2 regions of the Halomonas sp. DP1Y21-3 genome follow, and region 1 is predicted to be linked to the other one. Evidence: predicted binding sites of a transcription regulator. Region 1 holds the regulator's gene; the other holds the start of a gene.
What was found. The regulator FNR, encoded in region 1, switches genes on or off when oxygen is low (the NO sensors DNR and NnrR bind a similar motif). The targets are predictions, from matches to a motif close to TTGATNTANATCAA.
Positions count from the first base shown of each region.

Region 2: the regulator FNR is predicted to act here: its motif matches at 2,463-2,476, upstream of KUV74_RS14665 (OmpW/AlkL family protein).

Region 1 covers NZ_JAHVJM010000001.1:799,469-803,664, forward strand. The annotation lists gene KUV74_RS03450 (heavy metal translocating P-type ATPase) at 1-603, shown strand, start outside; gene ccoS (cbb3-type cytochrome oxidase assembly protein CcoS) at 600-830, shown strand; gene KUV74_RS03460 (sulfite exporter TauE/SafE family protein) at 827-1,513, shown strand; gene fnr (fumarate/nitrate reduction transcriptional regulator Fnr) at 1,668-2,408, shown strand; gene ttcA (tRNA 2-thiocytidine(32) synthetase TtcA) at 2,569-3,528, opposite strand; gene KUV74_RS03475 (hypothetical protein) at 3,925-4,164, opposite strand.
Region 2 covers NZ_JAHVJM010000004.1:546,655-550,850, forward strand. The annotation lists gene putP (sodium/proline symporter PutP) at 1-962, shown strand, start outside; gene KUV74_RS14655 (hypothetical protein) at 1,094-1,414, opposite strand; gene KUV74_RS14660 (OmpW/AlkL family protein) at 1,713-2,321, shown strand; gene KUV74_RS14665 (OmpW/AlkL family protein) at 2,578-3,216, shown strand; gene KUV74_RS14670 (gamma-glutamylcyclotransferase family protein) at 3,592-4,092, opposite strand; gene KUV74_RS14675 (YqcC family protein) at 4,133-4,196, opposite strand, start outside.

The sequences.
Region 1 (4,196 bases):
CCCCAGGCCTGGTTCAAGCTCGACGATCAGCCCCGTGACGACGCCGCCGAGACCCTCGCCGCCCTCGCCCAGCGAGGGCTTGCCATCGAGATCCTGTCGGGCGACCGCGCCGTCAACGTTGGCCAGCTTGCCCGCACACTGGGCGTCGATCAGTGGCGTGGCGAGGCCTCCCCCGAGGACAAGCTCGGGCACTTGAAGGCGCGACAGGCACAGGGCGAAAAGGTGGCCATGGTCGGTGATGGCATCAATGACGTGCCGGTACTGGCCGGCGCCGACCTCGCCATCGCCATGGCCGGGGCCAGCGACCTCACCCGCACCCGCGCCGATCTGGTATTGCTGGGCGAACCGCTCACGGGTATCGTCGAAGCCATCGAGGTGGCCCGCCAGACCCGTCGCATCATTCGCCAGAATCTGTCCTGGTCGGTGCTCTACAATGTCGTGGCGCTGCCCGCAGCGGCGCTGGGCTTCGTGCCCCCTTGGCTTGCCGCCATCGGCATGTCACTCAGCTCGTTGCTGGTCATCGGCAATGCCCTGCGTCTGCGGCGCGGACGCACCAGGCCGACCGCGACGCCTTCACCCGTCACCGCAAGCCCCGGCCCATGAGCATCCTTTACCTGTTGATACCCTTGTCGTTGATCCTGCTGGGCCTGGCGGTCTGGGCCTTCTTCTGGGCGGTGCGCAACGACCAGTTCGAGGACCTCGAAGGCCCCGCCTATCGCATCCTGTTCGAGGATGAGGACGACACTCGCGGTGCCGATGACGGCGCTTCCTCTTCCGAAACGCCTGCGCAGACATCCGATCGTGGTCCATCGTCCAGAGGGCCTGAGTGAACCCTACCGGCCTGGAACTGCCTCCCATGATGGCGGCCTTCGTGTTTGGCCTGCTCGGCGGTGCACACTGTATTGGCATGTGCGGCGGTATCATGAGCGCCCTGACCTTTGCCATCCCACCCAGCATGCGTCAACCTTGGCGGGTGAGCACACTTGTGCTCGGCTACAATGTAGGTCGTATCACCAGCTACTGTGTGGCGGGCGCTCTGGTTGCCGCCCTGGGTTCGGTGATCGGCCTTTCGCCGACCCTGCGTGGCCTGATGCAGATCGTCGCCAGCCTGATGTTGATCCTGATGGCGCTTTACATTGCCGATCTATGGAAAGGCCTGCGTCACGTCGAGGCACTGGGACGTCACCTCTGGAGGTACCTGGAACCCGCCGGCAGACGCCTGTTGCCGGTGGTGCGTCTGCCCCAGGCGGTGGCGCTGGGCGCCATCTGGGGCTGGCTGCCCTGTGGCCTGGTGTACTCGATGCTGGCCTGGAGCCTGGCACGGGCCGAGCCCCTCGAGGGCGCACTGCTGATGGCGAGCTTCGGTCTTGGCACGCTTCCGGCGCTGGTGGTGACGGGCCTCGCCGCCAGACAAATGCAGGCCCTGCTGGCGCATCGGGCAACACGCCTTGTCGCCGCTGGCATGATCATCGCCTTTGCCGTCTGGCAACTTTGGACTGGGCTGCATCAATGACGCATCCTACCTCTAAGTTATTAATCCTAAAGAGGTAGGCACCACTTTTAGCTGATCTGAGGGTGTAGAATAGTGCCATCAACGTGCTGTACGGGCGACGTCTGTTCTCCCCATGGCCCAGTCAATATCGATCCCAGATCCACAGGAGCTGCGAATGAGTCCTACGGCCCAAGATCGGCGGCGTCCCATGCTGCATGAGACTCGCTGTGAGTCCTGCAGCCTGAGTTCCTTGTGCCTTCCGCTGTCGCTGGAGACCGCCGACCTCGAGCGCTTCGATTCCATCATCCGTCGTCACCCGCCGATCAAGAAAGGCACACGATTGGTCGAGCAGGGAGATCGCTTCACCAGCGTCTTCGCGGTCCGATCGGGGAGTCTCAAGCAGATCACCACCGAAGGCAGCGGCGAAGCTCAGTTGACCAACTTCTTCCTGCCCAGTGAACTGGTTGGGCTGGATGGCATCGACGACGGCCGCTATCCCGGCAGCGTGGTGGCGCTGGAGACCACCACGGTGTGCGAGATTCCCTTCGACCGCCTCGATGCGCTGACCCAGACCCTACCGGAGCTGCGTGCCCAGCTGTTTCGCACCCTGAGCAAGGAGCTGCGAGAGGACCGCCGGATGATGCAGCTGCTGTCACGCAAGACCGCCGATCAGCGCCTGGCCTGCTTCTTCCTCGGCCTGTCGGACCGCTTCCGCCGCCGCGGCTATTCACCGTTCAGCTTCCGCCTGTCCATGTCCCGCGCCGACATCGGCAATCACCTGGGGCTGGCGGTGGAAACGGTCAGCCGTATCCTCGGGCGTTTCCAGCAGCAGGATCTGGTGGCGGTATCGGGACGTGAGGTCAATATCCTCGATCTGACCGCGCTGTCGACCCTGGCCGACACCGAAGTTACCTGAGCGGGCCTGGCAGCAGTGTGTCGGGCCTGGCCGGCAGGGCCCTGTATCCATGATCTGGAAAGCAAAGCGTAATAGATGGCGTGTGACAAGAAAGAGGCCGCATCCGGAGATGCGGCCTCTTTTGCTGTCATGGCGTCATGCACATTCGCTGTTGGCGAGATCAGCCGGCATCCACCACGTCGATGCGCCGGGCCTGGCGTTCGGCCTGTACGGCCTCCAGCCCCTCGAAGTCGAACAGTTGCCGATCCGCCAGCTGCGACGGCGCCACATTGGTCACCGCCTTGAACATGCTCTCGAGGCGCCCGGGATGCTTGACCTCCCACTCGGCCAGCATCTCCTTGACCACCTGGCGCTGCAGGTTGGGCTGGGAACCACACAGGTTGCACGGGATGATCGGGAACTCCATCGCCTCGCTGTAGGCCTGGATATCGGCCTCGCGGCAGTACGCCAGCGGACGGATGACAATGTTCTTGCCGTCGTCGGAGAGCAGCTTGGGCGGCATCGCCTTGAGGCTGCCACCGAAGAACATGTTCAGAAACAGCGTCTCGAGAATGTCCTCGCGGTGGTGGCCCAGAGCGATCTTGGTCGCCCCGATCTCCTCGGCGAAACCATAGAGCGAGCCGCGCCGCAGGCGTGAGCAGAGCGCGCAGGTGGTCTTGCCCTCCGGCGTCTTCTCCTTCACCACCGAATAGGTGTCGCGCTCGAGGATGTGGTAGTCCACGCCGATGCTGTCCAGATAGTTCGGCAGCACATGCTCCGGAAAGCCCGGCTGCTTCTGATCCAGATTCACCGCCACCAGCGAGAAGTTGACCGGCGCGTTGCGCTGAAGGCTGCGCAGGATCTCGAGCATGGTGTAGCTGTCCTTGCCACCAGACAGACACACCATGATCTTGTCGTCTTCCTGGATCATGCCGTAGTCGATGATGGCGTTGCCGGCCTGGCGGCGCAGGCGCTTCTGCAGCTTGTTGAATTCACGCCGTGCCTTGGCCTGAACTTGGGCTTCCGTCTGATCGCCACCCGCAGCAGGGTCGGCCGGGCTGACGCCGGCATCGATCGAGAGATGGTCATCCTCGGGGGTACGGGGATCGAACAGGGTGGCGGAGGCGGACTGTGGCGACATGGGAGCGGGACATCACGGCTGAAAATGAAAGAGGCGCCAGTCTACCATCCGGACGCTTTAGTGGCGAAGAGGTCAGCGACCGCTTACCCCGGCGAGGACAATACGGCAGGGGCTTTTCGTCGGCGGCACATCGGAAACCGCCAAGGACGACACCGCCGTAGTGGCGCCCTTGCGCGTCGTGGCCTGGTCTGGCCTGGCCTGGCAAGTCGAAGAACGCAAGTGCCTGTCAGCCAGGCCCTAGGCGCTGTCCGAAAAGTCGACGAGCGAAGGTTAGACAAGGCAAAAATCGGTGAGAAAGCGCAGTTTACGGGGTGTAAATGAGCATTTTGACCGGGCTGGCGCACCAGACGATTTTTAACGCCGTATTACCGAGCGCAGGCACTTTTCAGACAAGCCCTAGACGACGTTCAGCGCCAGCAGATAGCGCACCACCACGCCCAGCAACAGCAGCAGGATGCCGGCACGTTGCCAGCCAAACTCGCGCACGGTCAGGGTCAGGCGCTTCTCCCAGAACTTGACCATGCCCCACAGGTCCCGGGTACGGCGATAGTACTGGAGGTAGGCCACCAGCACCGAGACCAGGCCCAGCGCCAGCAGCGTGGGCTCGAGAAGGGTCAACATGGCGTGCAGACTCATGACAGGATCTCCTTGCAGGTGAATGGTTGCCG
Region 2 (4,196 bases), on a different contig from region 1:
TCTCCTATACCTTCTTTGGCGGCTTCCTGGCGGTCTCCTGGACCGACCTGATCCAGGGTCTGATGATGGCGGCGGCGCTGCTGGTCGTGCCGGTCATCGCCCTGACCGAACTGGGTGGCTTCAGCGGCAGTGGCCAGCAGATCCTGGCCGAGAACCCCGACATGCTGAGCTGGTTCGTCGATGCGTCCACCGGTGAAACCCTGACCGCCATCGGCATCATCAGTTCGCTGGCCTGGGGCCTTGGCTACTTCGGCCAGCCGCACATCCTGGCGCGTTTCGCGGCCATCCGCTCCGAAGCCGACATCCCCGCCGCCCGTCGCATCGCCGTGACCTGGTCGGGCCTGTGCCTGGTCTGCGCCATGGCGGTCGGTCTGCTGGGCCTCGTCTACATGACCCGCGACCTGGGTGACGGCGAGACCATCTTCATGGTCATGGTCAACGCCATCTTCCATCCGCTGGTCGCCGGTGTGCTGCTCGCCGCCATCCTGGCCGCGGTCATGTCCACCGCCGACTCCCAGCTGCTGGTGTCGTCCTCTGCCCTGACCGATGACTTCTACAAGGCGCTGTTCCGCCCCGACGCCAGCCAGTCCGAGCTGGTCTGGGTCGGCCGCTTTGCGGTCATCGGCATCGCCGTCATCGCCTACCTGCTGGCGATGAACCCGGACTCCACGGTACTGGGACTGGTGTCCTACGCCTGGGCCGGTTTCGGCGCCGCCTTCGGTCCTGCGCTGATCATGTCGCTGTACTGGCGTCGCATGAACCAGTGGGGCGCGCTGGCCGGTATCGTGGTCGGTGGTATCACCGTGGTGGCCTGGGCCGAGATGTCCGGCGGCCTGTTCGATCTTTACGAGATCGTGCCCGGCGTGATCTTCGCCTACATCGCCATCGTGGTGGTGAGCTTGATGACCGCCGAGCCGAGCAAGGAGATCACCGAGCAGTTCGACACCCTGGAAGACGCCTGATCGTCAGTGATCGTCTGCCACGCAAGAAGGCCGCCCTCGGGCGGCCTTCTTCGTTACGGGACACATCCCCGCTCAACTCTCAGACACGGTCGAACCGCCCTGCCCACCTTAGCCGTGCACATCAGCCCCGTTCAAAACAGGCCGACGTAGCGACACAGCAGCAGCACGATAAAGCTGACCAGCGCCAGCGGATACCAGGGCATGGCCCCCGCCAGGCGCCACCAGCCGGGTACCGCGGAGAAGTGCAGCGGCATGGACAACCCCCCGCCCAGCGCCCACACCCCCAGTACTACCATGGCCAGCCTCGCCGGCGTCGGGAGGTCACGAATCAGCCAGGGTTCCAGCAGCAGCCACACCGCCAACACAGCGGTCAGTGCGAGCACCAGTGCCGCCCCGCCCCAGGGCAGCGTCGACATGCCGAGCAACCTCTCACGCCTTCGTCTGGCCACCATCCCGCACTCTCCTCCGGAGTCTTCTCCCACAGTGAAGACGATTTATCGCCGGACGGCGAGCGTTTATGCAGTGCACAAGCGCGCATCGACGTCTACGCCACAATGTGCAAAAAAATTGTACAGTATTTACATTACCTACCCGCCCAAGTTGATTTAGTTCCATAAATTCTGGCTAGTTACTGCTATCTGGCCAATTAAATATTTCTACAAGACATTTAGAAACACTGTTCGTAAACTGCGAAGCGTACAAGGTTACTTCCCTCGGAAGGATGCCATCGGATCATCAAGGAGGTCCCGCATGAACATGACTCGACTGATGGGCACCGCAGCCCTGCTCGCTACCACCACCTTCGCCGCCCAGTCTGCCCTGGCCTATCAGGCAGGTGACATCTACGTGCGCGGTGGCTTCGAGAAGGCCGATCCCACCTCGGATAACGGCGATATCGCCAACCAGGATCTCGATGTCTCCGAAGAGAACGGCTTTGCCTACGGCGCCGGCTACCTGTTCCACGACAAGTTCGGTGTCGAGCTCAACGGCTCCGAGGCCATGGAGCACGATATCGCGGTCAACGGCGGTAATGTGGGCAGCGTCGACCGTACCCCGGTCAACCTGATGCTCAACTACTACCCGCTGGGCGGCGTGGAAAACGCTCGCGTCCACCCCTACGTTGGCGTGGGCATGAACTACACCCACTTCTCCGACGAGAGCTTCAACGCCGACCTCGATAGCTCCTACGGCGCCGCAGCCCAGGTGGGTCTCGACCTCAGCGTCACCGACAACCTGCTGGTCGGCACCTACGCCCGCTACGCCGATGTCGATTCAGATATCGAGGTCGACGGCCACGATGTCGGCGAGGCCGAGATCGATCCGATGACCATCGGTGCCGGCGTCACCTATCGTTTCTAAGCGCTTGCGCGATCTTGAAATAAGCGGTTAAGCGGTCAGCTCGATCGCGCCGCATTCCAACCGCAGCATCGAAGGCGTCTGGCTTTGCCAGGCGCCTTTTTTGGTGCGTTGCCGGTTCATTTATGTCGACCAAAGGAGGTATTGAGGTAGATCAATAACCACGTTCTCGATGCGGCATACACTGCTTGGCAATCGGGCTCGCCGAATGGCTCGCCGACCGGCTCGCCCACTTTTGCCAGTACGCAAGGAGAACACCATGCGCCATCCCCTGATCACCACCGCCCTGGTCGCCGCCATCGCCGGCAGCGCCTTCGCCAGCAGCCAGGCCTTTGCCGCCTACGGCAAGGGCGACATCTACACCCGCATCGGGGTGGCGAAGGTCAAGCCCGACTCCGACAACGGCTCGCTGTTGGGTGGCGACATGGACACCGACGTCCATGACGACAATGGTTTCGCCTTCACCCTGGGCTATCGCTTCCACGACAAGTTCGGCGTCGAACTGCTGGCCGCCGAGCCCTTCGAGCACGACGTCGACCTGAACGTAGGTGGCACCGATATCGGTGCCAGCGTCGAGCACCTGCCGCCGACTCTGACCGTGCAGTACTACCCCTTCGGTGGCACCGAGGCGCGGGTGCAGCCCTACGTCGGCCTGGGGGTCAACTACACCCACTTCTCCGACGAGGACATCGATACCGGGGACGATCTCGATCTGGAAGAGTCCTGGGGCTGGGCCGGCCAGGCGGGCCTCGACCTGGTCATCGACGACCACTGGGCGGCCAACATGGCGGTGTGGTATCTGGATATCGACAGCGACGTCGACCTCAACGGCGAGGACATCGGCGAGATCGAGGTGGACCCCTACGTGATCATGGCCGGTATCAGCTACCGCTTCTGATCCAGGGCTCGACCGCTAACACGCAGCGCCCGCTCCTGCCTGGCAGGAGCGGGCGCTGTGCTGTCACCGTCACCAGATGGCTTCTGTGGTCGTTCGCGTGGCAGTTGCCACTGCAATTCTCGAGCGAGGGGCTGTGCTGTCACCGTCACAAGATGGCTTCTGTGGTCGCTCGCGTGGCAGTTGCCACTGCAATTCTCGAGGGAGGGGCTGCGGTAACAGGGCAAGCAGAGGCCTAGGCTTAGTACGAAAAGCCGGCGAGCGATGGTTAGACAAGGCAAAAATCGGTAAGAAAGCGCAGTTTACGAGATGTAAATGAGCATTTTGACGCGATTTTTAACGCTGTATTACCGAGCGCAGGCACTTTTCGTACAAGCCTTAGCGGGGATGATAACGTGACAGCCCCAACCTCCCCAGAGTGGCATCATCGAGGTGCTCGACGGCCTCTACCGCCGCCAGCGCCTGGTGGTAGCCCTCGCTGAGGAAGTCACGACCGGCCAGCAGGTGCTCAAGGTACTCGCGGGCGGGCCGCAGGCCATCCCCCTGGCGTTCGGCGCCGGCGATATAGACCCAGGCCTCGATCGGCCCTTGTTCGGTGATCACCGGCAGACGATGACGGTCGTACTCGTGCGGGTAACCTTCGAAGGGATCCATCTGCCGGATCTGCTCGGGTTCGAGGAGTTCGAACAGCGCGCCCTCGACCCGATCGCCTGGCGCCGGCACCACATTGGCGTGGGCAATGCCCGGCACCCGGGAGGCCTTGTTGAAGCACAGCGCGTAGCCTTCCAGGCTGCCGGCCAGCACACGCCGGGTCTCGCCGATGCGCGCGGCGACACGCTCGATGTTCATGTTGCTGCCATAGGCAAAGTACCAGGGCATCGCCTTCTCCTCGCTGGGGACTTCTTCCGTTACCGGCGATTCAGTTCTCGGTGATCAGCCGGTCGATATCCTCGACAACCTTCTGCAACAGCATCCGGTCCTGG